Linked DNA regions of Pyrobaculum calidifontis JCM 11548. The protein of the gene in region 5 binds, or shares a complex with, the protein of the main gene of each other region. Links are inferred from orthologs where the notes say so. Each region holds a gene or a part of one and is shown on either strand. Other genes may lie near its edges.

What was found.
Region 1: PCAL_RS05170 (region 5) and PCAL_RS09160 share a complex: the UniProt entries of both Methanocaldococcus jannaschii proteins name them as parts of the 30S ribosomal subunit. The link is inferred for Pyrobaculum calidifontis JCM 11548 from one-to-one orthologs.
Region 2: PCAL_RS05170 (region 5) and PCAL_RS00030 share a complex: the UniProt entries of both Methanocaldococcus jannaschii proteins name them as parts of the 30S ribosomal subunit. The link is inferred for Pyrobaculum calidifontis JCM 11548 from one-to-one orthologs.
Region 3: PCAL_RS05170 (region 5) and PCAL_RS02980 share a complex: the UniProt entries of both Methanocaldococcus jannaschii proteins name them as parts of the 30S ribosomal subunit. The link is inferred for Pyrobaculum calidifontis JCM 11548 from one-to-one orthologs.
Region 4: PCAL_RS05170 (region 5) and PCAL_RS03360 share a complex: the UniProt entries of both Methanocaldococcus jannaschii proteins name them as parts of the 30S ribosomal subunit. The link is inferred for Pyrobaculum calidifontis JCM 11548 from one-to-one orthologs.

What each region holds. Positions count from the first base shown.
Region 1 is NC_009073.1:1,611,027-1,617,041, reverse strand. The notes cover bases 1,551-4,526. They hold PCAL_RS09160 (30S ribosomal protein S8e), read left to right. Parts: upstream 1,551-2,828; coding sequence 2,829-3,224; downstream 3,225-4,526. Other genes in these bases: PCAL_RS09145 (50S ribosomal protein L21e), read right to left, coding at 4,281-4,526; PCAL_RS09150 (ATP/GTP-binding protein), read left to right, coding at 3,521-4,270; PCAL_RS09155 (signal recognition particle subunit SRP19/SEC65 family protein), read left to right, coding at 3,221-3,514; PCAL_RS09165 (Gar1/Naf1 family protein), read right to left, coding at 2,474-2,722; PCAL_RS09170 (TFIIB-type zinc ribbon-containing protein), read right to left, coding at 1,581-2,477. Also shown: CCA tRNA nucleotidyltransferase, read right to left, coding at 1-555; thpR (RNA 2',3'-cyclic phosphodiesterase), read right to left, coding at 552-1,112; PCAL_RS09175 (MarR family transcriptional regulator), read right to left, coding at 1,109-1,549; more of PCAL_RS09145, read right to left, coding at 4,527-4,580; PCAL_RS09140 (class I SAM-dependent methyltransferase), read left to right, coding at 4,627-5,052; PCAL_RS09135 (ATPase domain-containing protein), read left to right, coding at 5,125-5,955; PCAL_RS09130 (signal recognition particle protein Srp54), read left to right, coding at 5,986-6,015.
Region 2 is NC_009073.1:1,895-7,799, forward strand. What follows is about bases 1,048-3,913. They hold PCAL_RS00030 (30S ribosomal protein S7), read right to left. Parts: upstream 2,884-3,913; coding sequence 2,212-2,883; downstream 1,048-2,211. Other genes in these bases: PCAL_RS00020 (replication factor C large subunit), read right to left, coding at 1,048-1,201; PCAL_RS00025 (replication factor C small subunit), read right to left, coding at 1,201-2,181; PCAL_RS00035 (hypothetical protein), read right to left, coding at 2,905-3,120; PCAL_RS00040 (winged helix-turn-helix transcriptional regulator), read right to left, coding at 3,189-3,413; PCAL_RS00045 (hypothetical protein), read right to left, coding at 3,435-3,833. Also shown: more of PCAL_RS00020, read right to left, coding at 1-1,047; PCAL_RS00050 (ATPase domain-containing protein), read right to left, coding at 3,951-4,724; PCAL_RS00055 (cytidine deaminase), read right to left, coding at 4,767-5,150; PCAL_RS00060 (hypothetical protein), read left to right, coding at 5,181-5,905. UniProt on the Methanocaldococcus jannaschii protein: One of the primary rRNA binding proteins, it binds directly to 16S rRNA where it nucleates assembly of the head domain of the 30S subunit. Is located at the subunit interface close to the decoding center.
Region 3 is NC_009073.1:523,216-529,073, reverse strand. The notes cover bases 1,136-3,954. They hold PCAL_RS02980 (30S ribosomal protein S3), read left to right. Parts: upstream 1,136-2,129; coding sequence 2,130-2,780; downstream 2,781-3,954. Other genes in these bases: PCAL_RS02960 (V-type ATPase 116kDa subunit family protein), read right to left, coding at 3,944-3,954; PCAL_RS02965 (methylenetetrahydrofolate reductase), read right to left, coding at 3,270-3,944; PCAL_RS02970 (ribonuclease P protein subunit), read left to right, coding at 3,047-3,289; rpmC (50S ribosomal protein L29), read left to right, coding at 2,811-3,050; PCAL_RS02985 (HAD family hydrolase), read left to right, coding at 1,348-2,043. Also shown: PCAL_RS02995 (50S ribosomal protein L22), read right to left, coding at 1-477; more of PCAL_RS02990, read left to right, coding at 536-1,135; more of PCAL_RS02960, read right to left, coding at 3,955-5,858. UniProt on the Methanocaldococcus jannaschii protein: Binds the lower part of the 30S subunit head.
Region 4 is NC_009073.1:588,121-594,089, forward strand. The notes cover bases 1,280-4,209. They hold PCAL_RS03360 (30S ribosomal protein S17), read left to right. Parts: upstream 1,280-2,487; coding sequence 2,488-2,931; downstream 2,932-4,209. Other genes in these bases: PCAL_RS03350 (NAD(P)/FAD-dependent oxidoreductase), read right to left, coding at 1,280-1,937; PCAL_RS03355 (30S ribosomal protein S19), read left to right, coding at 2,010-2,486; PCAL_RS03365 (ERCC4 domain-containing protein), read left to right, coding at 2,924-3,568; PCAL_RS03370 (family 1 glycosylhydrolase), read right to left, coding at 3,532-4,209. Also shown: PCAL_RS03345 (MmgE/PrpD family protein), read left to right, coding at 1-918; more of PCAL_RS03350, read right to left, coding at 975-1,279; more of PCAL_RS03370, read right to left, coding at 4,210-4,626; PCAL_RS03375 (universal stress protein), read right to left, coding at 4,626-5,051; PCAL_RS03380 (type II glyceraldehyde-3-phosphate dehydrogenase), read right to left, coding at 5,044-5,969. UniProt on the Methanocaldococcus jannaschii protein: One of the primary rRNA binding proteins, it binds specifically to the 5'-end of 16S ribosomal RNA.
Region 5 is NC_009073.1:913,378-919,380, reverse strand. What follows is about bases 1,064-4,027. They hold PCAL_RS05170 (30S ribosomal protein S4), read left to right. Parts: upstream 1,064-2,287; coding sequence 2,288-2,767; downstream 2,768-4,027. Other genes in these bases: PCAL_RS05155 (hypothetical protein), read right to left, coding at 3,929-4,027; PCAL_RS05160 (hypothetical protein), read right to left, coding at 3,691-3,894; PCAL_RS05165 (isoaspartyl peptidase/L-asparaginase), read left to right, coding at 2,795-3,694; PCAL_RS05175 (30S ribosomal protein S13), read left to right, coding at 1,796-2,257; PCAL_RS05180 (ABC transporter permease), read left to right, coding at 1,064-1,767. Outside these bases: PCAL_RS05185 (ABC transporter permease), read left to right, coding at 1-355; more of PCAL_RS05180, read left to right, coding at 352-1,063; more of PCAL_RS05155, read right to left, coding at 4,028-4,282; PCAL_RS05150 (DUF72 domain-containing protein), read left to right, coding at 4,321-5,031; PCAL_RS05135 (aldo/keto reductase), read right to left, coding at 5,432-6,003. UniProt on the Methanocaldococcus jannaschii protein: One of the primary rRNA binding proteins, it binds directly to 16S rRNA where it nucleates assembly of the body of the 30S subunit. With S5 and S12 plays an important role in translational accuracy.

The DNA.
Region 1 (6,015 bases), 700 kb from region 5 along the record:
CAACTCTGCCAAGTAGCCCGAGAAGCCCTCCACCTTTATCTCAGCCCCGTAGACCCCTATGGCCTTTAGAAAAAGCTTGAGGAGCCTAACGTCTTGTCTCTGTTGCTGAGTCATTCTCTGCATAAGAAACTGGTGGTGAAGCGGCGACCGATCTGCGGCAGTTATAGGCCTCTCGCCTGGGCTAATTTTGTAGCAAGGGACTACATCTACTTCGTAGCCGTCTATAAACACTGTCAAGTAGGGATGTTGCGCAAACCTCAGCCCCCAGCTGACGCCGACCACGTCTAGAAACTTGGAAAGAGATTCCACAACCTCCTCCGGCTTAATAGACCTATCCTCTAGAACTATAAATATGTCTATGTCCCTCTGGCCCGGTAGCCACGTGCCGCGGGCGCTGGAACCAAGCACTTGCACCTCTGCCCTAACCCCCCTCTCCTCTACCCACCTGGCCACGAGACCTTTAACGTTGCTGGCCACTTCGGCCACCTTTTTCTCCTCCTCGGGCGTCGGCGTTACGAGCTTATACGCCTCCTCCAGTACCTCTTCCAAGCTCACGTAAGATTTAGCGTAAATAAGTCGCTATAAATAGGTCCACGCGGAGTAAGAACGGACTTCTTCAGCTTAATGCTAGTCACTTCCACAACGCCAAACTCTACGCCGTTGTAGCGTGCGACAAGGTCCCTAAGCCTTTCCACGTTTCGACTAGACTTCAACCTGCCCACAGTGAGATGCGGCGTAAAATCTCTCTCCTCGACATGCTCCGCGTACTTATCCACGGCCGCTCTAACGGCGGCGGCAACCCTCGAAAGCTCCTCTGCGCCCTGCGACACGCCTATCCACAAAACCCGCGGCCTTGACAAGTCGGGGAAGACCCCGACTCCGCTCAACCTCATAGAAAAACGCGTAAATCTCAACGAAGACAAGGCCCTAACAACGTCGTTTACGCGGCTTTGAGGTATTTCGCCGAGAAACCGCAGAGTAATGTGGAGGTTCTCCTTTTCCACAAACTTGATGTCTAAGCCAAGCTTGGCGACCTCCCTCTGAAACTCCTCAATCTTCTTCACAACGTCGGGATTTTCTATGTCAATAGCCACAAAACTCCTCACGCTCATACCCTAAGCCTGTAAGACCACCGGGCGAACAATTCGCAGTTCTGGGGAGAGATAAAGCTTACGCCGCATTTGTCCGAGTATGGACAGTAGGTGCACGGTATAGATAGAAGAAGCCTAAGCTCCTCCGGTAGCGAGCTTTCATCAACTCTAAAAGTCTCAACAGCCTCCTCCCTCAGCTTGCTGAGCAGTTTATAGGCCTTCTCCGTCAGCCTTATCGTATATACGCCGCGTTTATTCCCACCGACGCGCTCTCTGACTATCAACCCCCGCTTCTCAAGCCTCGCCAAGATGGGCAGACCAGTTTTACTATCTATCCCAATGTACTTCCACAAGTTCCTCTGCTGGTAGCTTCCGCCAAGTCTCTCAAGCCCCTGTAAAATTTGCACCTCCACCTCGGTTAATACATCACTCTCCTCTGTATATTCCTGGGAAGACACAAAGAGCACTACGCCGACCTTTTTAAGCCTTCTACACGGTGAGCTCTATGTAGAGCTTGTCGGCTAGCTCTCTCAAGAGCTCCCTAATAGGCCCCTCCGTGGAGTCTGCAGCTCTCGCAAGCTCTTTCTGAGTCACTTCAACGCCGGCGATGAAACATGCATAGTAGACGGCCGCCGCGGCCAAGACTTGGGGCTTTCTACCATTTCTAATACGCGGCGAGGATATTATGTACCGCAAAATGTCTACAGCCACGCGTTGCACCTCTGCAGACTTCTCATCTCCTATGCCGAGCGACGCGACTATTCTCGGTATGTAGATCTTTGGATCTGCCTTCGGCGGCCTAATGCCGAGGCTTAGCGCCACCTTCATAAGTTCCATATAAGCAGAGATAAGGGCCGACCTATCAATGCCCAACTTCTCCGTCAAAGCCTTTAGAGTCACCGAAGCTAGCCCATGCCTCTTTGCAACAAAGTACAACACGGCGGCGTACCCCTCGATCCTAGGAGCCCTAAAGCCCGCCTTATACACCTCCCTATACAGAGCCACAGCTTCGTCTACAACCACCTTAGGGAGGCCAATTCTAACTCTGGCACTTTCAAAAAACTCTCTAGCATCTAATTCAAGGCGCTCCAACGGCGTCGACATAGGCTTTGAGAATTTGCCAAGCATTATGGCCCTGAGCTTATCCGTGATTTTCACATTTCCACGCTCAATATCGCCAATGGAGGATCCTATGGGCCCTGCATAAGCCCTAGACGCCTCAGGCTTCCTCCATTCTGGGCCCAAGTCGGCGACTCCCTCCTTTAGTACAGTTCCACAGTTTTTACAAATTATCTGCCCCCCCTCGTAGTCGATAACTATGTTTTTGTCGCTGCCGCACACAGGGCAGCGATACTCCTCCACCTCGAAGATAAGTCTCCGGGTCATCTCCCCCTCCTCTTCTCCAGGTCCTGAAGTCTTACATACAGCGACTGTCCAATTATGCTCTCATCTTTGGCTAGGGGCTTTACAAGCCCGTAGGGGCTTTTAACGTTGCCAATTACGTCGTACAACACCCCCACCTTTTTCATCGTGAAGGTATACACATTTACATAAAGCGGGGGAACCTCGGAGAGACGCACCACGAGGTTCCCCATACGTGAGTAGTGAAGAGCAACTCCAATACGTTTCATTGCCTTTTAAGAAGCTTAGTTTAATAAGAGTTCCCCCCAATATCCCCGTATTACCGCAAGGCAGATAAAGGCTGATGACTTATAAACCCCACCAAGTAGTGGGGGCGTGAAGCTGGGGGCGTTTTACAAAGGTGGAGACTTAGTAAAGCCAAGCGGAGGCAAGAAGGGAAGGGTAAGAAAGACGAAAAAGAAGGCGCTCGGCGGAGGTCCCCCACAGATTCCAAAGCTAGGGGAAGAGGATATCAGATACGTGGAGAGGGTAAGAGGAGGCAACCACAAGGTGAGGCTGAGGCAGGCCAGATATGCAAATGTCTACATACCTAAGGAGAGGCGCCATGTAAAAGCGAAAATTCTCTCAATAGTTTCCTCCCCATCAAACCCCGACTACGCGAGGCGGAACTACATAGTTAAGGGGGCCATTATCCAGACGGAGGTGGGGAAGGCCGTGGTCACCTCGCGCCCCGGCCAAGACGGCGTGATAAACGCCGTCCTCATAGAATGAAGAAAAGGGGAGGCCGAATCCTCTGGCTTGTATACCTAGACTCCACAATACCCAAATCCAGAGGCAGAATAATCGCAAAAGGCGTCGCAGTTCCCAAGCCCACGATACAAGAGGTAGAGGAGGCCTTGAGAAGACTGGGCTACAGCTACGAGTCCTACCCCGAGAAGAAGTACCCCCCGCTTTGGTTTGAAGAACGGGCGCGCGGCTATTTCCTAGTGAAAAGCGACGAGAAGCCGGCCTCCATAGCGGCCAAGGTGGCTGAGGAAATAAGGAGAATAAGAGGGCAGTAGTCCGCAATGTATACAGTATTTTTCATCGGCACGGCTGGCTCAGGCAAGTCAACGCTAGTGTCTGCGTTGTATAACTGGCTCGACGACCAAGGCTACGACGTCGGTGTCGTCAACTTAGACCCAGCGGCGGAGTATCTCCCCTACACTCCCGACATAGACATTCGGGATAGGATTAGCGCGAGGAAGATAATGAAGCAGTTTAAGTTGGGCCCCAACGCGTCTATAATAGCCGCCGTGGACATGGTGGTCACGGAGGCGGAGAGAATCAAGGAAGAAATGGAAGTGGTGGGAGCCCCAATATACCTAATCGATACGCCCGGCCAAATGGAGTTGTTCGCATTTAGACAGAGCGGCGCCTACCTCGTGCAGAAGCTCTCAGACGTCCACAGCCTAGTAGTATACGTGGCAGACGCAGTCTACGTCCAAAGCGTCGACGGCTTTGCAACCACGATGCTCCTCGCGCTCTCGAGCAGAATACGCTTCAAGAAGCCCCAAGTCCTCGTGGTTAATAAGGCGGATCTCTTGAGCGAAGAGGCAGTTGCCAACATAGCCCAATGGGCCGAGGACCCCGACATCCTCCTCGAGTCCATAGAGCTCCCCAGGTATGAGAAAGAGATACTCCGATCAGTGGCCAACCTAGGCGGATTCATTGAGCCCATATTCGTGTCTGCAAAAACCGGTGAGGGTCTCGACAAGCTCTACTACCAAATACAGCTACACTACACAGGCGGAGAAGACGCGCAACTGCCCCCCTAGAACCGCTCGCTCAGCCTCCCAAGTGTGGCCTCAAATGCTCCGGCGTCGTTATTATGATCTTCTTCTTGTCCCCAATGTACGTCTCTATTACATATGCCCTCCCCCGTGTGCCTATTACGACGCCAACTTTGCCTTGGTACCGCCGGTGGGGCGCCGTTGAGATAAACGTCGGATCTATGTCTATCACCACCTTGTCGCCCGGCTTATACTCATAGAGAAGCCTAGAGAGTCCCGACATTCCGCGCTCCCGTGGTGCCTTAGAGAGCAACTTCCGGCTCTTGTAACGGTAGCCGTGAGTCCGCTTGACCATGCCGTGGACAATCCGCACACTTAATAAAGTTTGTCCCGTATCCCACGTGTACGGCGACAAGAAGGGGGTGCTCGAGCTCTACGAGAAGTTGGCCGAGGTGTACGAGGAGGTTTACTGCGGAGAGCAGAGGCGGAAGTACTGGCTCATATCGGGGCAAGCAGGTGAGAGAGTCGTGGACGCCGGGTGCGGCGTCGGCATTGCGCTGGAGGTGTTGGCGGACAAGTACGTGGTCTGCCTAGACCTCTCCGAGGATATGCTGAGGAGGGCGAGGGATAGGAGGGGAGAGCTGGGCGAGTTGGTGCTTGGGGACTATTGGCTTCCCCCCTTCAGAGATGGGGCGTTTGACGCGGCGTTGTTCATCTCCTCGCTTGAGCCACAGCGGTTTTCGGAGGCCCACCAGCTGTGGCGACGCATTGCGAAGAGGACGTTTTTTGAGTTTAGGGGGGAGTGGTACATATTCAACGCAACGTAATTAAATAGATGCCCTTGAAGGGTATGCATATGTGAACAAAACAAATATATTTGCGCCGCCAGTAGGGGGCGTATGTCTTATGCGCAGGATTATGAGTACCAGGAGTATTACCAGTACGACAATAGAGCTCCCACGGGCATTTGGTACGTCGATCAGCTCCTCCAGGGGGGCTTTCGCAGGGGCGAGATCTACCTAATAGCTGGCGAGGCTGGCCAAGGCAAGACTATATTCAGTCTGCAGTTCCTCAAGACCGGCGCCGAATTATACGACGAGCCTGGCCTCTACATTACCATTGACGAGCCCTCGGAAGACGTCAAGAGGGGCGTCAGAGAGTCGCTGGGGTGGGACCTTGACGCGTTAGAAAGCCAAAACAAGCTTGTCTTCGTTGACCTCCGCACGCACTTTAGGACATACGCCAAGGAGGAGAAGGTGTCCGCCGACCCCAGAGACATTGCGAAAATAATCCTGGAGTATGTGAAAAAGTTCGGGATAAAGAGGCTCGTCATCGACCCAATAGCCCCGCTGATTATAACGTCTCACACAGACGTGCTGTGGGTAAGGGAGTACATGAGGGAGCTAGTGTTTCAGCTAAGGAAACTTAAGGACGTGACCACGTTGATGACCTCGGAGATACCGACGGGGGAGAACAAGATAAGCAGGTTTGGAGTTGAGGAGTACTTGGCCAGCGGCGTGATTAAGCTGGAGCTAATGGAGTACAGAGGGTTTGTCTTTAGAGTGATGTTCATTAGAAAGATGCGATGGACGCCGGTAAGGCCGCAGAAGCTGGTCTTCGAAATATACCCACACTACGGAATTTACGTTCTAGATAGGCTTGAGAACTTTATGAAACAAGTGGACATGTGGTACGCCTCGCTTACTCAGCAACAGGCACCGCCGGCCTAAAGTTTATTACTGTCTCACTCGCGTCTGTCTGTGAAGCTGAGCGAGGTATTTAGCAAGCTA
Region 2 (5,905 bases), 910 kb from region 5 along the record:
GATCGTCCTTCTTAGCCAGAGCAGATAGTACATAAAATATTTCAGCATTTACCAGTCCCTTTGACACATGTAAATTTCTAGCGAGATATTCTACAACCATTTCTCTGCGTCTGCGGGCCTCCTTACTCTTGGCCAAGAGAAGTAGTCGCTGGGGAAACCCGTATCTAATAAACGGCGGTAGGCGAGGCTTATTTTTGACTTGAGAAACTCCGCCTAGTGCAAGCTCCATTGCATATGACAGGAGTTCCCACTCTTGTGTTCGTTTAACTATTCCTATAAACATGTCTGCTTTGCTTAATCTGTCAAAAGCCTCAGACATGACCTCTAGGTCTTTATAAACTATGGGAATTGTCTCGAGAGCCCACACGAAGTATTGTTCCCAGTCAAAAGATGGGTTAAACGAGACGGCGCGTGCTTCGTCAAACCAACGCGCCTTATATACTCTATCTAAGATTTCAAACATAGAAAGCTGGGGGTTTCTCTCCCCCGCCCTCTTTATGTCGTCAACTGTTAAAACTTTGCGCCCCGCCAAGTACAGCTGTAGGTCGTTTATTGCGGCCCGCAAATCGCCGTAGGAGGATTTGGCCAAGCTTCTAAGAGCCTCTTCTTCACACTTGGCACCTTCGCTGGCACAAATTCTCTTGAGCACTTCAACTACTTCGTCCTCGGAGAGCCTCTTTAGCCCAACCACTAGGGAGATGTCGCGGAGCGGCCGTAGCTTGGGGTCAAATGGGTTGTTGGCAGTTAGCACTATTGGCACTTTGGCCGTCTCTATTAGGTTAAGTATGGCCTCAAGTCCCCCTAAGTCTTCTTTTACATGTAGTCCATCCACTTCGTCAAATAAGACGATTTTACCCGCGTATCCGAAGAGAGATGCCTCTCTAAGTCCGCGGCCCACCACCTGCCTAATCCGCTCGCCTGTTCTTACGTCACTTGCGTTAAGCTCCACGAGCTCATATCCGATCTCCTTAGCCAAGGCGTGCACAAGCGTTGTTTTTCCAATGCCCGGGGGGCCCCATAGGAGCACAGCCCTAGCCTCTTTTATCTCTTTGTCTCTCCGCTTTGCCCAACGGGCGCAAAACTCCTGCGGAGCTTTAAACCGTGTACAAATCCACGAGGCCAAAATCTGCTTGGCTTCCTCTTGGTTTACAATCTCTGAAAAACTCTTGGGGCGGTATTTCTCCACCCAAGGTATTGGCATTATCTCTTCTTTGGCGCAACCCTTATCTTTTTGCCAATGGATCCAAGTTTCATGAGAAAGTACATCAATTGAATTTCTTCATCGGCACCCTGCGTCAATCTATAATCTACTTCAGATAGCAACTCGGCAACCTCGGCCTTAACGTCGTCGTCTAGTTGCATCCTTATTAACTCTCTCTGAAATACCCTTATTAAGTCGACGCCAGCTACGCCTTTTATGTACATAAGCTCTCTCAACTTATCCCGCGCCTTAGCCAAATCGCCGCCCATGGCCAAGTTAAACAGCTCAAGCACATCAGAGGGTCTAACAGCCGCGGCCGCAGAGGCCACCGCGTTTGCGTCAACCACCTTACTTACAGCCGCGGCGACTTGAAGCAGGTTTATAGCCTTCCTCATATCCCCCTCAGAGATCTCGTAGATTAGGTCTATGGCGTCGTCCTTAAGCTCAACGCCCTCGGACCTCGCAATTTCCCGTAACCTCTCTGCCATTAAGTGGCGCGGCATGGGAGAAAAGCGGAAGACGGCGCAACGTGAAATAATTGGGTCAATGATCCTGCTTACGTAGTTTGCTAGTAGTATGAATCTGGTGTTTTGTGCGTATATTTCCATTATTCTGCGTAGTGCTTGTTGGGCGTCTGAGGTCATGTTGTCTGCTTCGTCGAGTATTACGAGTTTGAAGGGGGCCTTTCCCACGGGCGCCGTTCTGGCGAACTCTTTTACTCGCTCTCTTATTACTCCGATTCCTCTCTCGTCTGAGGCGTTTAGCTCGAGGGTGTTCTCACGCCAGTACTCCCCATACAGCTCTCTCGCCAAGACCAGGGCCATCGTCGTCTTCCCAGTGCCAGGAGGCCCGTAGAAGAGGAGATGCGGCAAATTCCCCGCCTTGACAAACTCCCTAAGCCTAGCCTTAACCTCCTCAAGATCCACCACCTCCTCAAAACTACGCGGCCTATACTTCTCAAACCAAAAAAGCTCACTCATGGCAGTAGAACTACTTGAGTTAAAAACAGTTTAACGAGATGCTGCAGCTATACGTTCAAGCTCTTCGCGCTTCCTAACTGCATAGCTCTTGGGATCGTTGGCGGCGGCGGCCATGATCTCGTCCGCTAGACACTCCTCAATTGGCTTAGGGTTGTTGAAGGAGCACTGTCTAGCCCCCTCTGTGATCCACCTCAGCGAAAGATCTAGACGCCTCTGAGGCGACACGTCCACAGACACTGAGTAGGCTATGCCGCCCATGATAATCCTTGTTATCTCCTCCCGCGGCGCAGTATTTATAATAGCATCAATAAATACTTGTATAGGATTTCTTCCAGTCTTATAATATATTATCTCAAATGCCCTCTTAACTATATTGTACGCCTTATGTTTCTTCCCCGTATTTCTCCCAGGCCGCATTAATAAATTCACCAGACGCTCGACAATCGGAATGTGCGCCTTTCCAAACCTACGCTTTTGGTAGCGCCCCTCGGTATGTGGAAGAACTACGGGCTTTAGGCATATGTACCTCCTCAGCCCAGGGTCTCTAACGACGACGTCCTCAAAGCTCCACTTGCCAAACAACAGAATTGGGTTCCCGTCGAGCGTCTTTAATTCTCTGGGACATTCCTCAATTATTGGGACGTCGCCTATGTACTCCACTCGACTAGTCTTAGGCAGCTGCTCGCCGAAGATCGATGCCATCGCCGCACCTACAGTCAAGTTTTAAATATTTTCCACCTTCTCTGACAGTATATCCTCCACGGCGATTCTCGCTTTGTCATATTCGGCGTTGAGGCTGTGTAAAATACGTCGATACACATCTATGTACGAGGCGCTCTCCGCTTCTGCAATTTTGGTTGCCAAGCTCAGGAGAAATGAGGGAGAACAATCTACCACATACCTACTGTTCCCCCAAGCCACTACACATAGGCCTTTCACGACTGGTTGACGAGCGAGAAGTTAAATTTCTGCCATGTATAAATAAGTCGGGGGAGAGTGCACTGAAACTAATTAATTCTAAGTTTCCACTTGGTGTTACACCGCCTGCCCCCGTAGCACTGTCCTATATATTCGACAACCCCCTCTTTTCTTAGACGCGTGAGCACTGCAGTCACAGTGTGCCTTTTAATTCCAAGAATTCTGGCTATGTCGGCGCTACTCAGCTCCCCCCGCTCCTGTAATAATCTAATGATGGCCTCGGCGATGGCCCTCACGTCACTTCCACTACGCATATGCCAAAGTCGTTGCTAGCTTTATATCTTTTTAAAGCCGGCACCACATGAGCCTAGATGAGCGGGGTCAGAGGATCTGAGTCGTGAAGATCGGCGGATATATGAGGCGATGGTTTTAACCACGACGGCCGCCACATTGGAAAACCCAGATAGCTCTTTAAACACGGCGATTGTCTTCTTCAACAGTTGCATGGGGGGAGCTGCGTCTGGCTCTCCATCGTACCATATAAAACACCGCTTAAACCAACATATCTGCAGGTAGTACAATACGCCGTCCTCTACGTCGTACTCAGCCTCAGCCTCGAATAGCCCATGCCTAACGTATAGATATTCTCCAGCCACTTTGCCCCCACTCTTGATGATCTCCTTCTTTATTACTAAACCGCCCTTTCTAATATAAAGAGAGAGCTCCTCAGCCACGTATACGTGAAAAAGCAAAAATAAAGTCGTGCAGACAAAATATAGAAGATGTGAGTAATATGACGAAGACGGGATGTGCTGAGATGTGACGAGGTAGAACCCACCGATTTTTATACGTCAAATAGTCGGTAAATACGTCACAGGTACCATGGGCTCTCGGACTTGGCCTTTGACAACCACCCCTACCTTCGGCACTATTTCTACCTCATAAATCCCCGGATGTACGGGGCTCCAGCGCATTTTTCTAATAAACATGACACGTTTAAAGGCTCCATCTCGCGTCTTAGCTATGCCCATGATGAATACCCCCGTGGCTAAGAACTCCTCTACGCCATATCTACTGATGGCTCCTGAGCCGGAGGGAATCTCGGTAGTTATGATGTTAGTAGTCGCTATCTCCCTCTCTATGCTCATCACCAGCACCCTGATATACTCCCTAAGCACTTGCACGTCTTTGTCAAGCGAAACCAGAGGAGCTATTGGGTCTATGACCAGCCGCTGAGCCCCCAATGCCGCCACATAGTCCCGTATCGAGGCCACAAGCGATTTCGCAATTGCCGTGGGGTCCTTTTCTCTAATTCTCTCTACAATGTCCATCTCTGGCACAAGCACCTCCAAGAGGCCCTTGGCCCTAAGCTCCTCTATATCCCAGCCAAATCTCCTCGCGCCTTCTACAAATTGTTCATATGTCTCATCTACGGAGATGTATATGCCGGGTTCCCCATATTTAAGGGCGCCTTGTATTAAAAACGTAAGCGCGGTCAAAGTCTTTGCAGTACCTGTTTCGCCAGATATGAGGTATGTCCTCCCCCTGATAAACCCCCCTCCGAGCACTGTGTCAAGACCCTCTATGCCTGTGGGCACTGTCTCATAGTATAAGTGCCCTTCCACAGCTTCTCCATGGCTACATTATAAATACTCTTCTCTTACGCGCTACCGCAGGCGTTCTCCTGTGAACGCCATTGGCAGTAATTCGCTAAGTCTCGCTGTTTTGACCTTGTTGCGGCTGGCCATTACCACTAGGGCGTTTGGATTAAATTCGGCTATTACCTGCCTACACGCGCCACAAGGGGCCACGGGCTCGTCTGCGTCTACATACACCGCCACAACTTCTATGTCTCTATCGCCCTCAGAGACTGCCTTAAATATTGCGACACGCTCTGCACACACGGTGAGGCCGTACGATGCATTTTCTACATTTACGCCTGTATAAACTTTCCCACTCCTAGTCTTCACGGCCGCAGCCACCTTAAACTTGGAGTAGGGCGCATAGGCGTTGTTTAAAACAGCCTTCGCCGCCTCTACTAACTCGTCCATGCGCCTTTATAAATGGAACTTAATAAGCCAGTGGCTACAGCAGAGGAGATACGTGGAAGAATTGTAAAACATGGCGCATCGATACGCGACACAGTGGTTGAAACTTTGCCGCACACCTACTCCATGATGGTGGAACAAATAAGGTCTATAGCAAGCACATATAAAAACGACTTAGACACATTTATTGCAAATATTTCAAACATAAAGAATCTTGACTTATTGATCATCTATATAATATCATTATCAATTTTAAACAAATACAAAAATTTGACTGCGGCTGAGCTTTCCACGTTTTCAAACGCCTATGAAAGATATGTATACGACGTGTTTTCCGCATCCAAGCTTCGAAGAGCGTTAGAAGAAGTTGTAGACAGAGAAGTCGCAAATGAGGTGGTATCAGGCACCATAAGGGCCATTAATATAATATTGAATAAATATAAATCACTTAATTTATGGATAATTAAACAGAAAAAAATTTTAAACTTTGAAAAAGATATTAGAAAAATTATTTTTAGAGATGAAGGGGGGAACAGAGTGGGGAGAGGTGTAAAACTGTTCTTAAGAACTTTCATACATGAGACAAATATACCCCTAGCAATACGTATAGCATATACCCAGGAGCATCGTAAATATCTACTCCATGGAGATATTTACACAACACTTGTCACAATAAGATCAGGCGCCTTTGAAGATGTCAAGAGTATAACGGCGGAGAGAGTGAAAGCCAGAATAGCAAAGAGAATCCTCTGCCAAGA
Region 3 (5,858 bases), 390 kb from region 5 along the record:
TACTGTCTCCTCGTTGAATGGTGTTGCTCTACCGAAGGCACGCGGCATGATGTTGGGGATTTTTATCCCCTTGTGGGCGGCGGCGTGGATAATGACTAGGCGCTCTACGTCGAGGCCTTTGAACTTGGCGTTGTTTTCTAGGTTTTCGAGGAGTTGGAGGTATCTCTTGGCCACTTTTACGGGCCACTTGGCCACTGGCCACCCCTCCCAGGGCGTTGCGTGGTGGGCCTGCTTCTTTTTGAATGTCTTTATAGGGATTGGTCTCTTTAGCTTTACCACGTCCTCTAGCCACGCCTTTGCCTGTTTAAGAGTCATCCCTTTGATAAACCTGGCCACTTCCACGCTCTTTTTCCATGACATTCTCTGCTCAGGGGCGTAGGCCTTGGCTATCTGCTCTGGGGTTATTCTTACTCCGTACTTCTTAAACACCAGCTCTGCCGCTTGTTCGTCTGTCAGAGAGTAGTGGAAGTGGGGCACGGGGCCCTTGGGAGTGTTGGTTATAAATATTTCTCTGCTCAGCCCCGTGGCGTCTCTACTGGGATTGTGGAGACTCATCAGGGGGGAGCACGGGGTTTTAGCCGCCTTAGCCTCCACAGCCTCTTACATGGTCGCGGGCGGCAGGAGCCTTGAGGCAGTTGCGCTGTTGGCAGTCTCCACGTTTTTAGCTGAGGCGGGGTTGTTTGCCCACAACGACTTGGCCAACTTGGAGGAGGACAGGGTCAATAGGCCGGGGGCTCCTCTGGTGACAGGTGAGGTGGGCTTGGGCGCGGCCAGGGCTGTGGCGTACGGCTCGCTTTCTGCAGGCGCGCTGGCCGCGGCTCTGCTGGGCCTTCTGCCGCTTGTCATCTACTTATCTGCGGCAATCCTCGGCACGGCCTACAACGCCAAGCTGAAGCGCGTGCCCTTTTTGGGCAACTTCATCGTGGCGTTTTTGACCTCTATGACTTATATCTATGGGATGGCGGCGGCTGGGGGCTTTTCGCCTGTGTTGGCGCTCCTCTTTGCCTCTTCGCTTGTGGCAAATTTGGGCAGGGAGTTTGTGAAAACGGCCATTGACGTTGAGGGCGACCTGAGGGCCGGGGTTAGGACCGCCGCCTCTCTGCTGGGGCCGGAGAGGGCCGCCAAGCTGGGGGCGTCTGTGACCGCGCTGTCGGCGGCGATTGGGCTGTGGCTGGTGGCCGCGGCTCTTGACTCGCGGTTGTACATTTTGGCAACTGGCGCCGCGGCGACTTCGGTCTTGCTCCTCTACTTCTCCGCCTCTGCGTGGAGGGGGGCTTGGGAGAGGTACAGGAGGGGCACCCTCGCGGCGTTTGGCGTCACACTAGTGGCGCTGGTCGTGGAGGCTCTATGGCTACTGTCCTAGTGGACTTGGATGGGACGCTCATCCCGCTCGACGCTTGGGAGCCCGTGTTTTTAGAAGTATGCGAGAGGATTGCCCGCCAGGTGGGGGCCACGGCTGAGGAGGTGTGGAAGAGGGCGCGGCGCAGGAATCTAGAACTTATGAGGGCCTTCGCCGTGGAGGCCTTTGACTGGCAGAGCTTGTTTCGCTCTGTGGCAGAGGAGCTGGGGGCACGGGAGGTGCCAGACTTGGTGGAGGTCTTGTACAAACACATCCACACGTTTAGGGTGAATAGGGGGGCATTTGAGGCGTTGCGCAGGCTTAGGGAGGCTGGCCACAGGGTCGAAATTGCTACCAACGGCCTTGCTGTTTATCAAATGGTGGTTATTAAACACCTCGGCTTAGACGGGCTGATAGATGGCGTCAGGACGTCGGACCGCTTTGGCTGCCCTAAGACGTGCCCTCAATACTTCCAAGGCGCCGATGTAATGGTAGGCGACAACGCCGTCTTTGACGTATATTTCCCGCAACGCTTCGGCCTCTTGACTATCTTCTACGGAGATTGGGACAGGGCGGCGCGGGTATACGGCGAGAGACTTGGCGTCGACCTCACCTCTACGAGGCCCGACGCGGAGATAGACTCGCTGGAGGAGTTGCCTGAGGCTGTGGAGACGGTGCTTAAGAGGAGGCTCAGCAAGGGGTGAATCGGTCACCCGTCGCCTTAAAGGAATCTACATCACCAGGGTGTATGTCTTAGAAAGTTTTAAAAATAGTGCCTATGTCTGTGGCGATGTCTACTGCGCAGAGGAGGTTGCCCGTCTACAAGAAGATCTTGGAGGAGAATAAGAAGAAGTGGATGATTAAGGAGTTCCTGGAGTACAGGCTTGCGAAATACGGCTACATAGACTCCGAGATTTTGAAGACTCCTCTTGGCACGCGTATTGTCATATATGCCGAGAGGCCTTCCAGGATTATAGGGAGGAAAGGCGCCATAGTGAAAGAGGTTAGTAGCATTTTGGCTAATAAGCTAGGCGTGGAGAATCCACAGATCGACGTAATAGACGTCTCCAAGATAGAGGCCCCAGAGCTGTTTCCCAAGGTCGTTGCGTATAGAATTGCCAACGCCATGGCTAGGGGGGTTAGATTTAGGCGCGTCATGTTTGTGGCAGTTAGACAGCTCATGGAGGCCGGGGCCAAGGGCTTTGAAATTGTGGTCAGCGGAAAGCTCTCCACCGAGAGGGCCAAGTTTGAAAAAATTACGTACGGCAAGTTGTATAAGATAGGGTATGATGCGAAGAACCGGGTGAGGAGGGCTGTTGTGCACGTCCTCCTGAAGCCTGGCATATACGGCATAGAGGTCAGAATTACGCCAGCGACGCTTCGGTACTCCGACGAGTATAAGATAAAGCCGCCTACGAGGCCGGAGGCCGCCGCCCAATAATTTTAATAAAGGCCTACTTACACTGGCCCTATGTCTGAGAGAAAGCTCAAGCCCAAGGCCTTGAGAGAGATGTCGCCAGAGGAGCGGAGGGAGCTCTTGAATCAGCTTAGGGCAGAGCTTGTAAAACTACAGACACAAAGGTCAAGAGGGTTCGTCGAAAAGCCCGGACGCATTAGGCAAGTTAGGAGGATGATCGCCAGGATTTTGACTATTGAGAGAGAACTGGCGAAGGCGGGCGCGCGAGCGGAGAAGGGCGGCGCTAAGGCTTGAGCCCCCGTTGTCTAGACCTATTGGGGAGAGAAGTTTCCACATACAAGTGCTCCTACAAAGTCAGGGGCGTGGTGGTTGGGGAGACTTACAACACCTTCCTAGTGCTTAGCGGCGGTAGAGTTGTGACAGTGCCAAAGGCCCCGTGCCACTTCTATATACACGACATTGGAAAACTTGTGAACGGGATCTACCTAGTGGGGTACAGAGATAGGCGGCTTTTTACCTGTGGCTTGCTTTAATCTGCTTGAGCACTTCCACAAGGGCTTCAAAGTCCCCTGGGGCAGAGATTATAACTGCGTCGACTAACCCGTCGATTTCCTCTGCCAGCTCCACTGCCCTTTGGGGCGGCACCGCCGTTTGGCGAAGTCGTTGGATTAGGGGCGCGTTTTTAGGCGTCTCAACTATTATGTAGGGGTATACATTCCGCGGCAGGCCCCTTAGCTGGTCTTTATGGCTGAAGTGTAGCGCGAGGTAGAAGTCTGCCCCCGCCTCCAGCCTTTTCGCATACTCTCTTCGTAGGCTGAGGAGCGCCCCAGCTTTGAGGCCCATCTTCTTGGCCTCGGCAATTGCCTCCTCTGTGGTCACGTCTCTCACGGGGGAGCCCTCTGCTGGAGGGTCGCCCTGAAGCAAGACGACGTATTCTAGGCCGAGTAGGCGCGCGGCGCCTAGTAGCGACTTGAGGCCTGTCTTGTTGACGTCTAGGAGGCGTATGTGGACAATTGGCTCGAGACCTTGTTGCATTGCTAACACGCCGACGGCTAAGGAGTGGGCCGTGGCCTTCCCCCCCGGCGCCTCAGGTATGTCGACCTTGTCCACAAGCGTCTTGAGCTTGGCTAATTTCTTTAAGATCAGGTCTCTGTTTAGCGATGACGTTATCTCGGCTACTACCTCCATTACGGCAGTACCAACGGCTGGAAAAGCCTGCCCTTCCCCTCGTAGAACTTAGAGAGCACCTCGTAGAAGACGAGGCGGAGCGATTGGACAAACGAGAAGAGGCCCTCAGCTGCTGCAATTAGGGCGTGTCCAAACACGGCGAATAGGATTCCGGGGGCTCCTAGGCCGAGGGCCACGCCGTTGACGAGCTTTGTGAGAACTCCGTGTATCATTATGAGGATTACCAGACGGGAGAAGCTGGGTATGTTGGCCAATGCGCCAAGTGCCCCCTCGACGATTCCCACTATAAATTCGTCTACCACCGGCGGGGCCTCCTCGTGGTGTCTATACCTCGCTCTTATTACGACGACGCCGATGGCGCTCCAAACTATGAAGAGTAGGGCTAAATACCCCCATGGAAGCCCCATCAACGGCTCTAAGTAGTACATGCCCATGGGCTGCCAGATGAGAGAGAAGAACACCATGCCAAGCGAGAAGAAGAACAACAGCTGGGGGAGCGCGATGGCGAGCGCCACGTCTCCCTCGCCCTTAAGCACAGTGTTTATGAGCTTGGAGAGGAATGCGAGCAGTAGAAGTAGGAACCCCAGCAGAAACGCCGCTGCCAGCGACGCCTTTACGCCGTCGACTTCCACAAACGTCTTGTGTCCAAATAAGGGGAGTATGGGGGCTGTGGGCAGGTGTATTCCAAACTCCTCTAGGTGGAAGCCGAAGGCCTCTTGGTAGACGAAGGCGCCGAAGAACATTGAGACAAGGCCTGTTATAGTCCATATGACCCCCCAGTCCCTATGCCTCCCCCCGTAGAGCTTTGTCAATAGTAAGATCCCGAGTAGGAAGAGGAGAGATCCGTGGCCGAGGTCTCCGTACATCCAGCCAAAGAAGACTGGGAATATCAAAGCCACGAGGGGCACTGGGCTTATCTCGATGGGCTTCGGCACTCCGTACATGTATACAATTTTTGTAAACTGCCTTATCGGAGCTGGGTACTTCTCCAGGGTGGGCCTCCGCTCCGCTGGAACTCTGTCAATGTACTTATACCTCACCCTCTTAACGATGTCTAGCTTGGCAGAGTTTTTCCTGACAAATTCCACAAGGGCGTCGTCCACCTTCTTCACGTCGCGCTCTAAGACGTAGAATATTAGCGTGGCCACGTCATTGTGCTCATCCCACCTCTTGTCCCCGTACACGGAGTATTCGCTGTAAAGCCTCTCCAAGGCCTCACGCTCTCTTTTAACGCGTTGTAGAGCCGCTTCCGTTGACTTTATCGCCTCTTCTACTACTCTCTTGCCATTTTCTACGTCCAAGAGATACTCGGAGGGCACCTCCACGCCCTTTGCCTCCCCCTTGACTAAGGCCACTTTAACCCCGTCTATCTCCTGTATTATGTGAGGTGCGTTTATAGGCATTTGTGGGTCTATGAAGAGTTTAAAGCCTTCAGGTATTTTCACGCCCCCGCTTAACGCGTCTAAGACCTTCCTAATCTTGTGAAGGTTCGACAGCTGTGCTTCCAACCTCTTTATTTCAGCTTCATAAGAGGCAAAGAGGCGGCCCATCTCTGTGCCCTCGTCTATTGCAGACCTGTTAAATACGTCAATAACTAAGGCAAGCGCCTCCCTGAGAGTGTGTGCGTAGTCTAAGACCTCTCTGTGTCTCTCCAACGCCTCTCTAAGCCCCCTCTCAGCCTGTCTCAGCTTCTCCTCCAGCGCCTCCTGAGGCTCTATCTCCTCCAGCTCTTTGAACGTGAACAGTTGTACGCCCAGCTTCTCCAGCGCCGACTTGAGCTGTTGCGCAAACTTGCGCTCCGCCGTTATCATGAAAACGTTGCCTTGTTGTACAACTGCCGCATTAAACGACTTACAGAGCTCGGCCACTTCCTTGGCGCTTCTCCCAGCCAAGACTATAAACACATCCACGGCC
Region 4 (5,969 bases), 330 kb from region 5 along the record:
TGGGACCACGTGAACTTCCTCGGCATAGGTAGCCTACTGGCCTCGGCCAAGTTGCTAGGCCTAGACGTGGTTAAGACGCAACACGCGTTGGCCATATACGCAGTGCCCCACGCCGCGATGCGCCAGACTAGGGTTGGCGAGTTGTCCATGTGGAAGGGCGCCGCGGCGGCTAACTCCAGCAGAAACGCCGTCTTTGCGGCGCTGTTGGCCAAGGAGGGCTTTACAGGGCCTTACAAGCCCTTTGAGGGAGAGATGGGGTTCTTCAAGCAGTTGTTACAGGGGGACTTCGACCTCTCTGTGTTAAAGAGACTGGAGGAGCTACAGCCGCCCCGCAGAATCCTAGACACATACATCAAGCCCTACCCCGTGGAGTACCACGCCCAGACGGCCGTGGAGGCGGCGCTTAAGCTCAGGGAGAAGGTGAGGCTAGACGAGATTGAGAAGGTTAGGATAGACACGTACGAGGCGGCGTACACGATCATTGGGCCAAAGGATCCTGAGAAGTGGGACCCCCACACCAAGGAGACGGCCGACCACTCCATCATGTGGGTCACCGCCGCCGCCCTCGTGTGGGGCCCCATCAAGATTGAGCACTACCGCGACATTAGAAACCCAGCGGTACTCTCCCTAATGAAAAAGATGGAAGTCAACCTAGACCCCGAGTTAGACAAGCTCTATCCACAAGCCTTCCCCACCGTCATTACAGTTGTGACAAAGAGCGGCTCTAAATACACCGAAAGAGTCGACTACGCAAAGGGCCACCCCAAGAACCCAATGACAGACGCCGAGCTAGAGCAGAAATTCAACGAGCTAACACAAGGCATACTCCCCGACGAAGTTAGAAAAAGAGCCCTAGACATCATGTGGAACCTAGAGAAATACTCAGTTGCCGATCTTCTAGAGGCCCTCGCCGTATAATACGCCGCAAACTCTCACTTTTTCTTTAGATTTAGATTACGGGATTTTTTAGCCTCCTATTTTGATGCTTTCCAGTCGACGAGGCTGTGGATGGGCTTTCCCTTTAGCTTCATCACGTAGGCTGTAGCCGAGAGCGCGGCTGCGACGCCCATAGCTGCGGAAATGACCGCTTGTTTGTAGGGGTATGCCACTATGTCGCCTGCGGCGAAGACGCCGGGTGTCTTGGTCTTCCCCTCCCAGTCGGCAATTATCTCTCCCCTCTCGTTTAAGTCGACTAGGTGGCGCACGAAATCGCTCTTGGTGACGTAGCCCACTTCGACGAAGACTGCGGCGACGGGGAGCTCCTGGACTTCGCCTGTCTTCTTGTTTCTTACGACCACGGCCCTCACCTTTGTGTCGCCCTTTATCTCCACTACCTCGCTGTTTGGGACAAAGACGGCCTTCCCTAGCCTCTTGGTCTGTTCTATGAACTCGTCGTCGTGTATAGGCTTGTCGGATGGGTAGATCCAGTAGAACTTGTTGGCCACTGAGGAGAGGATTGTCACAGGCTCTCTCGCCAAGTCGCCCCAGCTCACCAGTGCCACGTCTTGGCCTTTGAAGAACGGCGCGTCGCAGATTGTGCAGTATGAGACGCCCTTGTTTTTGAACTTGCTCTCCCCCGGCACTCCCAGCTCCTTTGGCGTTTTTCCAAAGGCTAAGATGACGGCGAGGGCCTTGTACTCGTCGCCGCCTTCTGTCTTTATGACGAAGACGTCTCCGCTTTTCTCCACCGTCTTCACTTCGTCGAATATTATCTCGGCGCCGAAGGCGCGGGCCTGTTGCTCCACGCGCTTTGCGAGCTCTGGGCCTGAGATCTTCGGAATTGCTGGATAGTTCTCTATAAGGGTAGTCATGTTCAACTGGCCCCCTAAGTCTTTGCTCACCACGAGGGTCTTTAACCTCTGCCGCGCGGCGTAAAGCGCCGCGGAGAGGCCGGCGATTCCGGCGCCTATTATCACTACGTCGTAGTCCACCTCCATGTGGGGGAGTCGATGGGTGTTTTTAAAGATGAATGAAAAAGGTTTTAAACACTGCCTATTGAGCTTTCTTCGATGTCTTCAAAGGAGGCGGAGGCGCAGAAGGGGAAGCAGGGGTGGATTACGCCAACTGTAATTCCGCCCGAGGAGTGGGGCAGCTTTAGGTACAGGGGCAAGACCTTAGAGGAGCTTTTAAACATGCCTATGGACGAGTTTATAAAGCTCCTGCCTGCGCGGCAACGGAGGAGCTTGAAGCGTGGCCTTAAGCCTGAGCACAGGAAGCTCCTTGAGAAAATCCGCAAGGCCAAAAGGCTGATGGCGCAGGGCAAGAAGGTGACAATAAAGACGCACTGCAGGGACATGATTATACTGCCCGAGATGGTGGGTCTCACGATACATGTGTACAACGGCATTACCTACATCCCGGTGTTCATATCGCCGTGGCACATCGGCCACTACCTAGGCGAATTTGCACTTACGACGAGGATTGTGCAACACGGCGAGCCGGGTCTAAAGGCCACTAGGTCATCTCTACACATCGCGGCGAAGTAGTATGACAGTCGTAAAGCTACAGTCTAGGCCAAAGGTTGGCGACGTTGTTACACTTCCAGACGGCAAAAAGGTGGAGGTGAAGAACATCGGCGTGCCCTACGTCTTGCCTCCGGCGGCTGTGTGCGACGACCCGCTCTGTCCCTGGCACGGCCACCTTAAGATAAGGCTGAAGCTCCTCGAGGTGACGGTGGAGAAGGTTAGGATGCACAAGGCAGCGGTAGTCACACACGAGTGGGTGCACTACCTGCCTAAGTACAACAGGTATGAGAGGCGGCGGAGGAGGATGAGGGTCAGGGTGCCCGAGTGCATAGAGGTTAAGCCCGGCGACAAGGTGATAATCGCCGAGACGCGCCCGCTGTCAAAAACCATCGCGTGGGTGGTAATAGGGAAGAAGGAAGACGTGGTTGAGTGGAAGGCGAAGCACGAGACTCTGCCAAGTGTCTAATGCGGTAGTCCTAGTAGATACGCGAGAACACGCGTCCCCAGTCCTCAGAGCGATTAAGGAGACCGGCTGTGGCGTAGTTAAGACAAAGCTGGAGGTGGGGGACTACGTCGCCGGCCACTACGTCTTTGAGCGAAAGAGCGCTTCCGACTTTGTAAACTCGATAATCGACGGGAGGCTCTTCGACCAGGCGGAGAGACTGAAGGCGTCGGGGCTGAAGCCGCTAGTTGTAATAGAGGGCGACCTCTGGGCGGAGCTGGAGTTTAGGAAGATATCTCCCAATGCCGTCTTAGGCGCACAGCTGGGTCTCTACGCCATGGGCGTGGGAGTGGTCTATGTGAGAGACGAGTCGCAGACGGGGGCTCTCGTTTGTCTGGCGGCCAAGAAGGGGCAGGGGGGCGTAAAAGTGCCAAGCGTGAAGAAGAGCGTCGACGTGAAGAGGCTTCAAATAGTCTTCCTTTCCTCGCTTCCCGGCGTAGGGCCAAGGCGAGCCGAGGAATTGCTGAGGCGGTACGGCTCGCCGTTGAACGCCCTGCTGAACTACAAGTCGTGGGACATCGACACCAAGAGACACGCCTTAATTAAGCGCGTGCTAGAGACGCCCTACGGCGACAACTCGTCGCTTGACAAATTCCTATAATCCCAACGCCACTCGAGGCCCAAGTCCAGTTTACCTAGTTGACACGGCGGGGGGCTTTCAAGCACTTTCCTAAAAGATTTGGCAAGCGGCGTAATTACTCTAGTGGTCCCAACCACGTCCACTAACGCGAAGAAGGGCTGGTACCCCATGCCCCACTCATAACCATGTAGAAAACTCCACCAAAACACGGCCACAGGCTTTACCCTCTGGAAGATGTTCGCCATGGCACATAAGTATTGAAGCCTGAGCTCCTCGTCCCTCGTCGCAATTCCAAACTCAGTGACGGCAAGCGGCGTAGGGGCCTTCACTCGGCCAAGCTCCTCAGGTTCCAGCACGTAGGTGAGAGCGAGATCCTTGAATTTTCCCACGACGTAGTAGTTTATCGCCGTGTAGTCCATTTCTCTAAACATGTCCATGTACTGCCGGTGCCCCTCCAGCGCGTACGTCACAGGTCTAAGGAGCGGAGACGCACGGATTTTCGTATATGAGAAAGTGAAAGTTGTGGGTATGCCGTACTGCTTTAACACGTCCCTAGCCTCGGCTATGGCCGCGTTTATGACAGCCTGAGCTCTTCTCCAGTGCTTGACCGCTAGGAAGCCGTAGGGGGGCAAGTCGCCCCTGATGTACGCCAAATAGGCGTATGTGTTAGGCTCGTTGAATATTAGGGCCACGTCGATGAGGTCCCCCAGCTCCCTAGCCACGAGATCCACGTAGCTGAGAAACCTCTTAGCCACCTCTCTCGACTCCCAGCCGCCCCACTTCCACACCCAGCGGGGATTAGTAAAATGGTGCAGAGTCACCCACAGCTTGAGCCCACGCGACTTGGCCGAGGAGAGATACGTCCTGAAGAGCTTTACGGTCTCTCCGTCGTACACGGCCTCCCGAGGCTCTAGGAGGCCCCACTCCACGCCGGTCCTAAAGGCGTCTAGCCCAATCCCCCGGGCTATGTCTAAGTCCTCCTCGTAGAAGAGGAAGTGTTGCGCCCCCCTTTCGTCGGGCAGATCGCAGCGGCAAAAGCCGAAGTGCTGATACGGCGAAACGGCGGCGCCTATTAACACTACCTCAGTATTAAGACGGAGGTGTTGGCCGCGATAGCGACGGCCACCGAGGTGCTGTTGTACAGAAGAGCAGAGGCACCGTAGTAGCCCCTCGAGAGGAGGATAACCATGTCGTAGTTGCTCTCCGACAGCTCTTTCACAATCTCTGAAGCGACGGTCTCCATCTCCCCCATCCTTCTGACTTTGAAGAAGTATCTCACGCCCCTCTTCGACATAAACTCGTCGACGGCCCTCTTTAGCTCTTCGGCGGAGGGGTCGTCCTCGCGGGGGGTCACGTATAGGAAGACCACCTCGGCGCCGTACCTCTCCGCGAAGTCTGACGCCACGCTGAGGACTTCCCTCAGCCTAGCGGCGCCCATGGGCGACACTGGCACTAGTATCCGCCTGAACTTGTAGGCAAGCTCGTAGTACGGCTCGTCAGGCATAGCGCTTCCCCTCAGTGAAGAGCTTAAGCGACTTGTCAGTCTTCTCTATGGACTGCCACTTGGGCAATACGCCTAGCGCGGCTCTTATGGCGTCTACATTCTCAGGCACTACTATTGACTCTTGGTGCACGCCGTACATTAGGTACAGCTCGTCCCCCCTCACAGTGACAGAGTCTCTGAAGACTGCCACCTCTGGGAAGTCGCCCCTCGGCCTCCCCAGATCTCTGGCGTATTCAATGAACTGCGCCAAGCTCTGGAAGCCCGACCCCACGTCGGCGAGGAATATACGCGGCGTTTTAGCAAAGGCCTCCAAGACCTCGTCCCGGCTCCTGGGACCGTCCAGCTCTATGTAAGCCATGTGCATGTGCATAATTGTCACAGGCACGGCCACGGCCATTGTGACTATGTCCACGTCCTTAAGCACAGTCTGCACGTCGGGCCCGTGGTGGCTCGGCACAGCGGTTGGGTTTGGAACAACGTCGTTGATGGGGCCCTTCTTGTGCTCCTTGGGGTCGGCTCCCCTCCTAGCTATGAAAATCCTAGCCTTCCTAATCCCAATCCCATTCAACAGAAGCGCGGAGAGGACGCGCGTAATGCCGGTGGTGTTGCAGCTCACAACGCGTATGTACCTCTTCCCCCTCGCCTCGTCGTAGTTGGCCAAGGCGTTGAAGCTGACCTCTGCCACATCTGCCTCCTCGCCGCCTTGGAATATGTACCTCTTATCCAGTTGCCGGTAGTACTTCTCCTTGTTCTCTCTGCCAACGTCCTCTGGAGAGGCGTCTACCACGACGTCTGAGGCCTTCACCAAGTCTTCCACAGTGCCCGCCACCTCGATGCCAGCCTTTTTGAACTTCTCCACTCTGTCGGCCGCGGTGTACACCGGGAACCCCCTGGCGGCGGCTATTTTAGCCTCGTAGT
Region 5 (6,003 bases):
GTATACGACGCGGAATATAGTCTTTAACGTGTCGCAGGAGGATTTTGTTAATTTTGCAAGGGCTAAGGGGGTGCCCGAGGGGCTTGTGCGGCGGCGGTATATACTGCGGCCGTCTCTGCCGCCTATATTGACAAATTTTGTGCTCAGCTTGGCGGCCTCGATTTCTGGCTACATAATTACTGAGCGTGTGTTTAACTGGCCCGGCATGGGGTCTCTCTACTACGCCGCGATTACGGCCCTCGACGAGCCTGTGATTTTTGCCTTGACGTATGTGTTTACTCTCGTTTATGTGGTAGCTAGGTTCATCCTCGAGATATTGTACGTAATTGTAGATCCAAGGATTAGGTTGGCATGATTAGGGAGTTTTTCAGAAGCGCATCTGGCGTGGCTGGGTTTGCTATAATACTGTTGTTCTCTATCATCGCTATTTACGTAGTTGCCACATTTCCCCTGGACTATGGTACACGGTATTGGTCAAATCCTAAGTATTGGGAGGAGTACCCCAAGCTTGTGCCGCCTGTCTGGTACAACTACTTTGTGCCAGAGAAGTTGCCTCAGCACTATATATCGGAGCTGAGGGCGCCGACTGCGACGGAGGAGGATGTGAAGAGGTGGGTCTTTTCTTATAACTTTGACGCTGATAAGTTTCCCACTGGCGTTATTTTAAAATATGCCAATTTGACTTTTTATGAATCTCTTCCAATAATCTCTATAAAGGTAAAGAGGCCGGACGGGCAAGAGGTTGTATTAATGGACTTTGACTCTGGCATCCCATCGCCTCGTCCTGGTGAAAGTCCGCCGTATGTAAGATTTGTGGAGAATCCTAGGTCTATTGTCCTGTCTGTGGAGCCCGGAGTTGTGCGTAGAGCCGCGGAGTTTGCGAGATCTCAAGGCGTTAATTGTACTGTGACTGAGGTAAGAGAAGCGGTCTTACTGCCGTATATAATCTTCGGCATACCCCAGAGTAGTAAGTGTAGCGCCGAGTCTTTCAAGCCTCTAAAAGGCACGTACATCTTCGAGGTGGAGCTCGTGGGCGACCCTAGAGACCGCGTTGACTATGTTAGACTTATTGTCCAAGGCGCCGTCTACGGCGCAATGGGCACAGACTACTTAGGACGCGACTTGGCGCAGGGACTTCTCTTTGGATTCCCCGTCGCGCTTTTCATAGGCGGCGTGGTAGCCGTGTTGGCCACAGTCATTGGTATGGGCCTCGGTATAGTCAGCGGCTATGTCGGAGGCAAGGTAGATGAGGCTATACAGAGGTTTGCCGACGTGATGAACAACCTGCCTCTATTGCCCCTGCTTATTCTCTTTGTATTTGTGCTAGGCAGGAGCTTGTTTAACATTATTTTCGTGCTGGTGGTCTTTGGGTGGGCTGGCACCACGATCATAGTGCGCTCCATGGTTTTGAGCATTAAGACTAGCCAGTTTGTGGAGGCGGCTAAGCTGGCCGGCGCCTCTAGCTGGTGGATTATGTGGAAACACATACTGCCGCCTGTTCTCCCATACTCCTTCGCCTTAATGATTTTGAACATCCCCGGCGCCATACTGTCTGAGGCTAGCTTGAGCTTCTTGGGCCTCGGCGATCCCTCTATACCCACTTGGGGTCAGATTATGCAACAGGCTTTTGACAACGGCGCCTTGCAGAACTTCTCCTGGTGGTGGATACTGCCCCCGGGCATACTCATAGTGATAACCGCGGTGGGGTTTGTGCTCATCTTCTTTGCCCTAGAGCCTATAGTGAATCCGCGGCTGAGGAGGCAGTAAGCTTAAAAACCTCGGATTAGCAAGCGCCGTGGCTCAAGAGATACGTGCCATTGTCCGCATTGGGGACACGGACTTGGACGGGAACAAGACTGTGGCGTATGCCTTGGCCAAGATTAGGGGCATTGGAATTGCCACTGCCTATGCCATATGTAGAAAGCTTGGGATTGACCCCCACGCGACGCTGGGCCTGCTCCCGGAGGATCAGATAAACAAGTTGGACTGGGCTGTGAGAAATCTCCACGAGCTTGCCCCGGCGTGGTTTTTGAACAGGAGGAAGGACCCCGAGACTGGGCGAGACCTCCACTTGATAGGCTCGGAGCTTGTCCTAGCGGCTAAGAGGGACGTCGACTTGATGAAGAAGTTGAAGAGTTGGAAGGGCATACGCCACTCTCTTGGCCTAAAGGTGAGGGGCCAGAGGACTGTGACCACGGGCAGATTCGGCGCGACTGCTGGCGTCACTAAGAAGAAGGCGGCGCCTGGAGGCAAGTAAGTTTAAAAATGGGGCCTGTGGGGGTGGGCCATGGGCGGTTTGAAGAAGCCTAAGAAGAAGTACCTCGCTGGTAAGCCTAAGAAGATTTGGAATAAGCAGCTGTTGCTAGAGGAGCTTCAGCTAATGGGCGAGTATGGGCTAAGGAACAAGAAGGAGCTTTGGCTTGCTAGAGCTAGGCTTAAGTGGATTGTGAGGCGCGCCCGCGCCCTGTTGTCCATGACCGCAGAGGAGAGGGCCCCGCTGGAGGTGCCGTTTAAGGAGAAGCTGTACAAGATGGGCTTCATCGAGGATCCCAACGTGCCGTTGGACAGAATACTCTCCCTCGACGTAAGAGCCATATTGGAGAGGAGGTTGCAGACTCTGGTGTTTAGAATGGGCCTCGCCAAGTCTATCCACCACGCGAGGCAGCTCGTGGTGCACGGCCATGTGTTAGTCGCGGGGAGGCGGGTCACGTCGCCGGGCTTCCTCGTGCCCAGAGAGCTTGAGGACAAAATCACGATAGAACAATAGCTTAAAAGAGTCTATTACCGTTGTCTAGTGACGACGTTAGTTGTCCACGGAGGGGCCGGGCGGTGGGCGGTAAGTGAAGAAAAGAGGCAGGCGGTTAAGAGGGCGTTGGAGGACGCGGTGAGGGAGGGCCTTGCGGCGATGCTAAGGGGCGGTGCAGTGGACGGCGTAGTGGCGGCCGTGGAGTATATGGAGGCCAGCGGCTTGTTCAACGCGGGCTACGGCTCTGTCTATGCGCTGGACGGGCGAGTCTACATGGATGCCGGCATTATGGACGGCAAGACCGGCAGAGCGGGGGCGGTCGCCGCCGTCGAAGGGGTGAAAAGCGCCGTGCGGCTTGCCCGCGCCGTCATGGAGTTGACAGACCACGTCATTTTGGCGGGGGAGGGGGCCACGCTTTTGGCGAAGAGGCTTGGCCTAACTGCTCCCTTTTACAAGTTTTACAGCGAGGAGAAGAATAGGCAGTTTAGCCAAGTTCTTGAGGAGGCCAGGCAGGGCAAGTGGCATTTCAAGAGGGTTCTAGATTTTGCAGACACTGTGGGCGCCGTGGCTTTAGACAAAGATGGGAACTTAGCCGCCGCCACGTCCACCGGGGGCGTGTGGCTGAAGCTACCAGGCAGAGTGGGAGATAGCCCACTGCCTGGGGCGGGCTTTTGGGCTGAGAACGGCGTTGGCGCCTTTAGCGCGACTGGCGTAGGCGAAGTGATTATACTCTCCACGCTTTCTCTACGCGCTAGAGATTTGCTTGAGCAGACGGGCGACATACGCGCGGCCGTGGAGAAGGCCGTGGAGTACGTCACTCGGAGGTTTGGGCCAGACACGGCGGGCTTGATAGGCGTAGACGCCAGGGGGCGCTTCGCGTTTAGCTACAACACTAGGGCAATGGCGAGGGGGTGGGGAAAACCGGGGGAGGTACGGGCGGAGCTTTAAACTTTCTTTCTCCAAGTCTTTGTGTCTGGGTCAAACTTAAACCCCATCTTCTTTAGCTGGTTAATTGTGTCTCTAAACTGGTCCTCCGGGAGTCTCTTCCCCTTTCCGACTTTTACCACTACCTCGTCTTCGTCGTATGTGTAATCTACCGGCAACTTTCTCAGCCGCTCTTCTACACCTTGTCTTTTGTCCTCTTCCATTTGCCCAAAGGCGTTGGGGTATAAAAATTTGATGCTACAGGAGGCGCGATATTCTTACAAGTTTCTTTTTCGCGAGCTCCATCGCCCACGGCGGGAGTTCGAAGTTCTTAAGCACGTAGTCGACCAGTTTTTCAATTTCGTCGCAGTCTCTGCCCCCCTGCTCTCTGCACAGCTTGACGAGGTACTTTGACCTCGCCTCAAATAGCTCGGGCGTCATCTTTACTCTGGCACAGTCGTGGTCATACGTGTATCCCCTCTCCAGGTCCAGCATGTGCAAGTAGAGGTGTGCCGCGGCCTTTGCGAGATCCATCGCGCCGCTTTCCACGTATACGCCCTCTTTCTCGGCGTAGCAACTCCTCGCGCCGGAATATATAGACCTGCGCTCCACGTCTCAAATCGTTTTTAAAATAAAAAGGTAGTAGACATGTGGAGGTGTTAGTGGGCACATGCGGCTTTCCCAAGTCGCGCCGACAAATATACTCAACGCTGGATGTAGCTGAGCTACAAGAGACGTTCTACAATATGCCAAACAGAGGGAAGATGCAGGCCTTGAGGGAGGAGGCGCCGGGCTTCCACTTCACAGTCAAAGTCTTCCAGGGGTTGACGCACCCGGCGGATAGCCCCACTTTTAAAAGGACGAAGGGGTTCAAGCCCACTGAGAGACACGGCCTGCTGAAGCCCACCGAGGAGAATTTCCAGCTGTGGAACGAGTTTGTAGACTCCGTGGCGCCTCTCCGCCCAGAGGTCTTAGTGTTTCAGACGCCGCCTAGCCTAAAGCCGGAGCCCTACATATACGACTTCTTTGCCTCGGTGGCTGGCGCCGGGTTCAAAGTCGCGTGGGAGCCCCGTGGCGAGACTTACAAAGACCCCACGCTCATTGAGAGAGTGGCGTCTCTCGGGGTAGTCATTGTAGTGGATCCCCTAAAGAGGGCGCCGTTGCGGGGCGGGATTTACTACTTTAGGCTACACGGACTCCCGGGAGAGGTGAACTACCGCTATAAGTACACCGACGACGATTTACGGAAGCTGGCAGAAATTATCAAGTCGCTGGAGGGGGAGGCGGCGTACGTCCTCTTCAACAACGTCTACATGTTTGACGATGCGAGAAGATTCAAGTCGATAATAAGAGGGGGGTAGACACGTGGAGTAGCAGAGCTACGGAGGCTTTCCTCCACCGGATGTACGCTAGAAAGATGGTGGACCGGCCGGGATTCGAATTCCCGGGGGTCTCCCTCCCGGGATCTCCCGCATTCTGGGGCTACCACGCCAAGCGGGCATCCTTCCGCTAGACTACCGGCCCCGACCCCTACTTAAACTACCGTTTTTAAACTTAACTCGCCTTGTCTGCGGCGGGTGCAGTGCGTCTTCGGCATGTGGGTTTGACCCTGTGAAGGCGCTAAACTTTTTAAACACGTGTTTAGACACGGGTGGGGCCCGTAGCTCAGCCCGGTTAGAGCGGCGGGCTTTTAACCCGTAGGTCGTGGGTTCAGGCAGAGCCGCCTACGAATCCCACCGGGCCCGCCACGTCGTCGGTTTTCTAATATGTGACGTATATTATCTTCTGTGAGATCTCCCAGCCTAGCCTGTCTAACGTCTTCCAGTCGTCGTCTGTTAATTTCCAGCCGACTGAGCCGGCGTTTTCAATGACCTGCTCTGGCCGCTTGGCGCCTGGTATTGGCAGTATTAGTGGGTCTCGCGTGAGCCAGTTTAGGGCTATCTGTGCTGGGGTTTTTCCATATTTGGCGGAGAGGCGTTTTAACTCGTCTAGTAGCGGCAGTACCCTCGCCAGGTTATCTCTTGTGAAGAGGGGGTCGTTTCTTCTCACGTCTTCAAATGTGGGCAAGTTGTCTGGGGTGTACTTTCCTGTGAGTACGCCTTTGGCTAGGGGGCTCCAGGCGATTAGTGCTATGCCTTCGCGTCTTAGGTATGGGAGGAGTTCTTTGTCTGCCTCTCGTTCTACCAGGTTGTAGCGGTTTTGCGACGTCGCTATGTCTATTTTCGATAGACACTTCCTGGCGTGTTCAAGTAGTTGGAGTGGGAAGTTGCTCACTCCTATGTACCTAATGGCGCCTCTGTCTACCAGTTCCTCAAGCGTCTTCATAGTTTCGC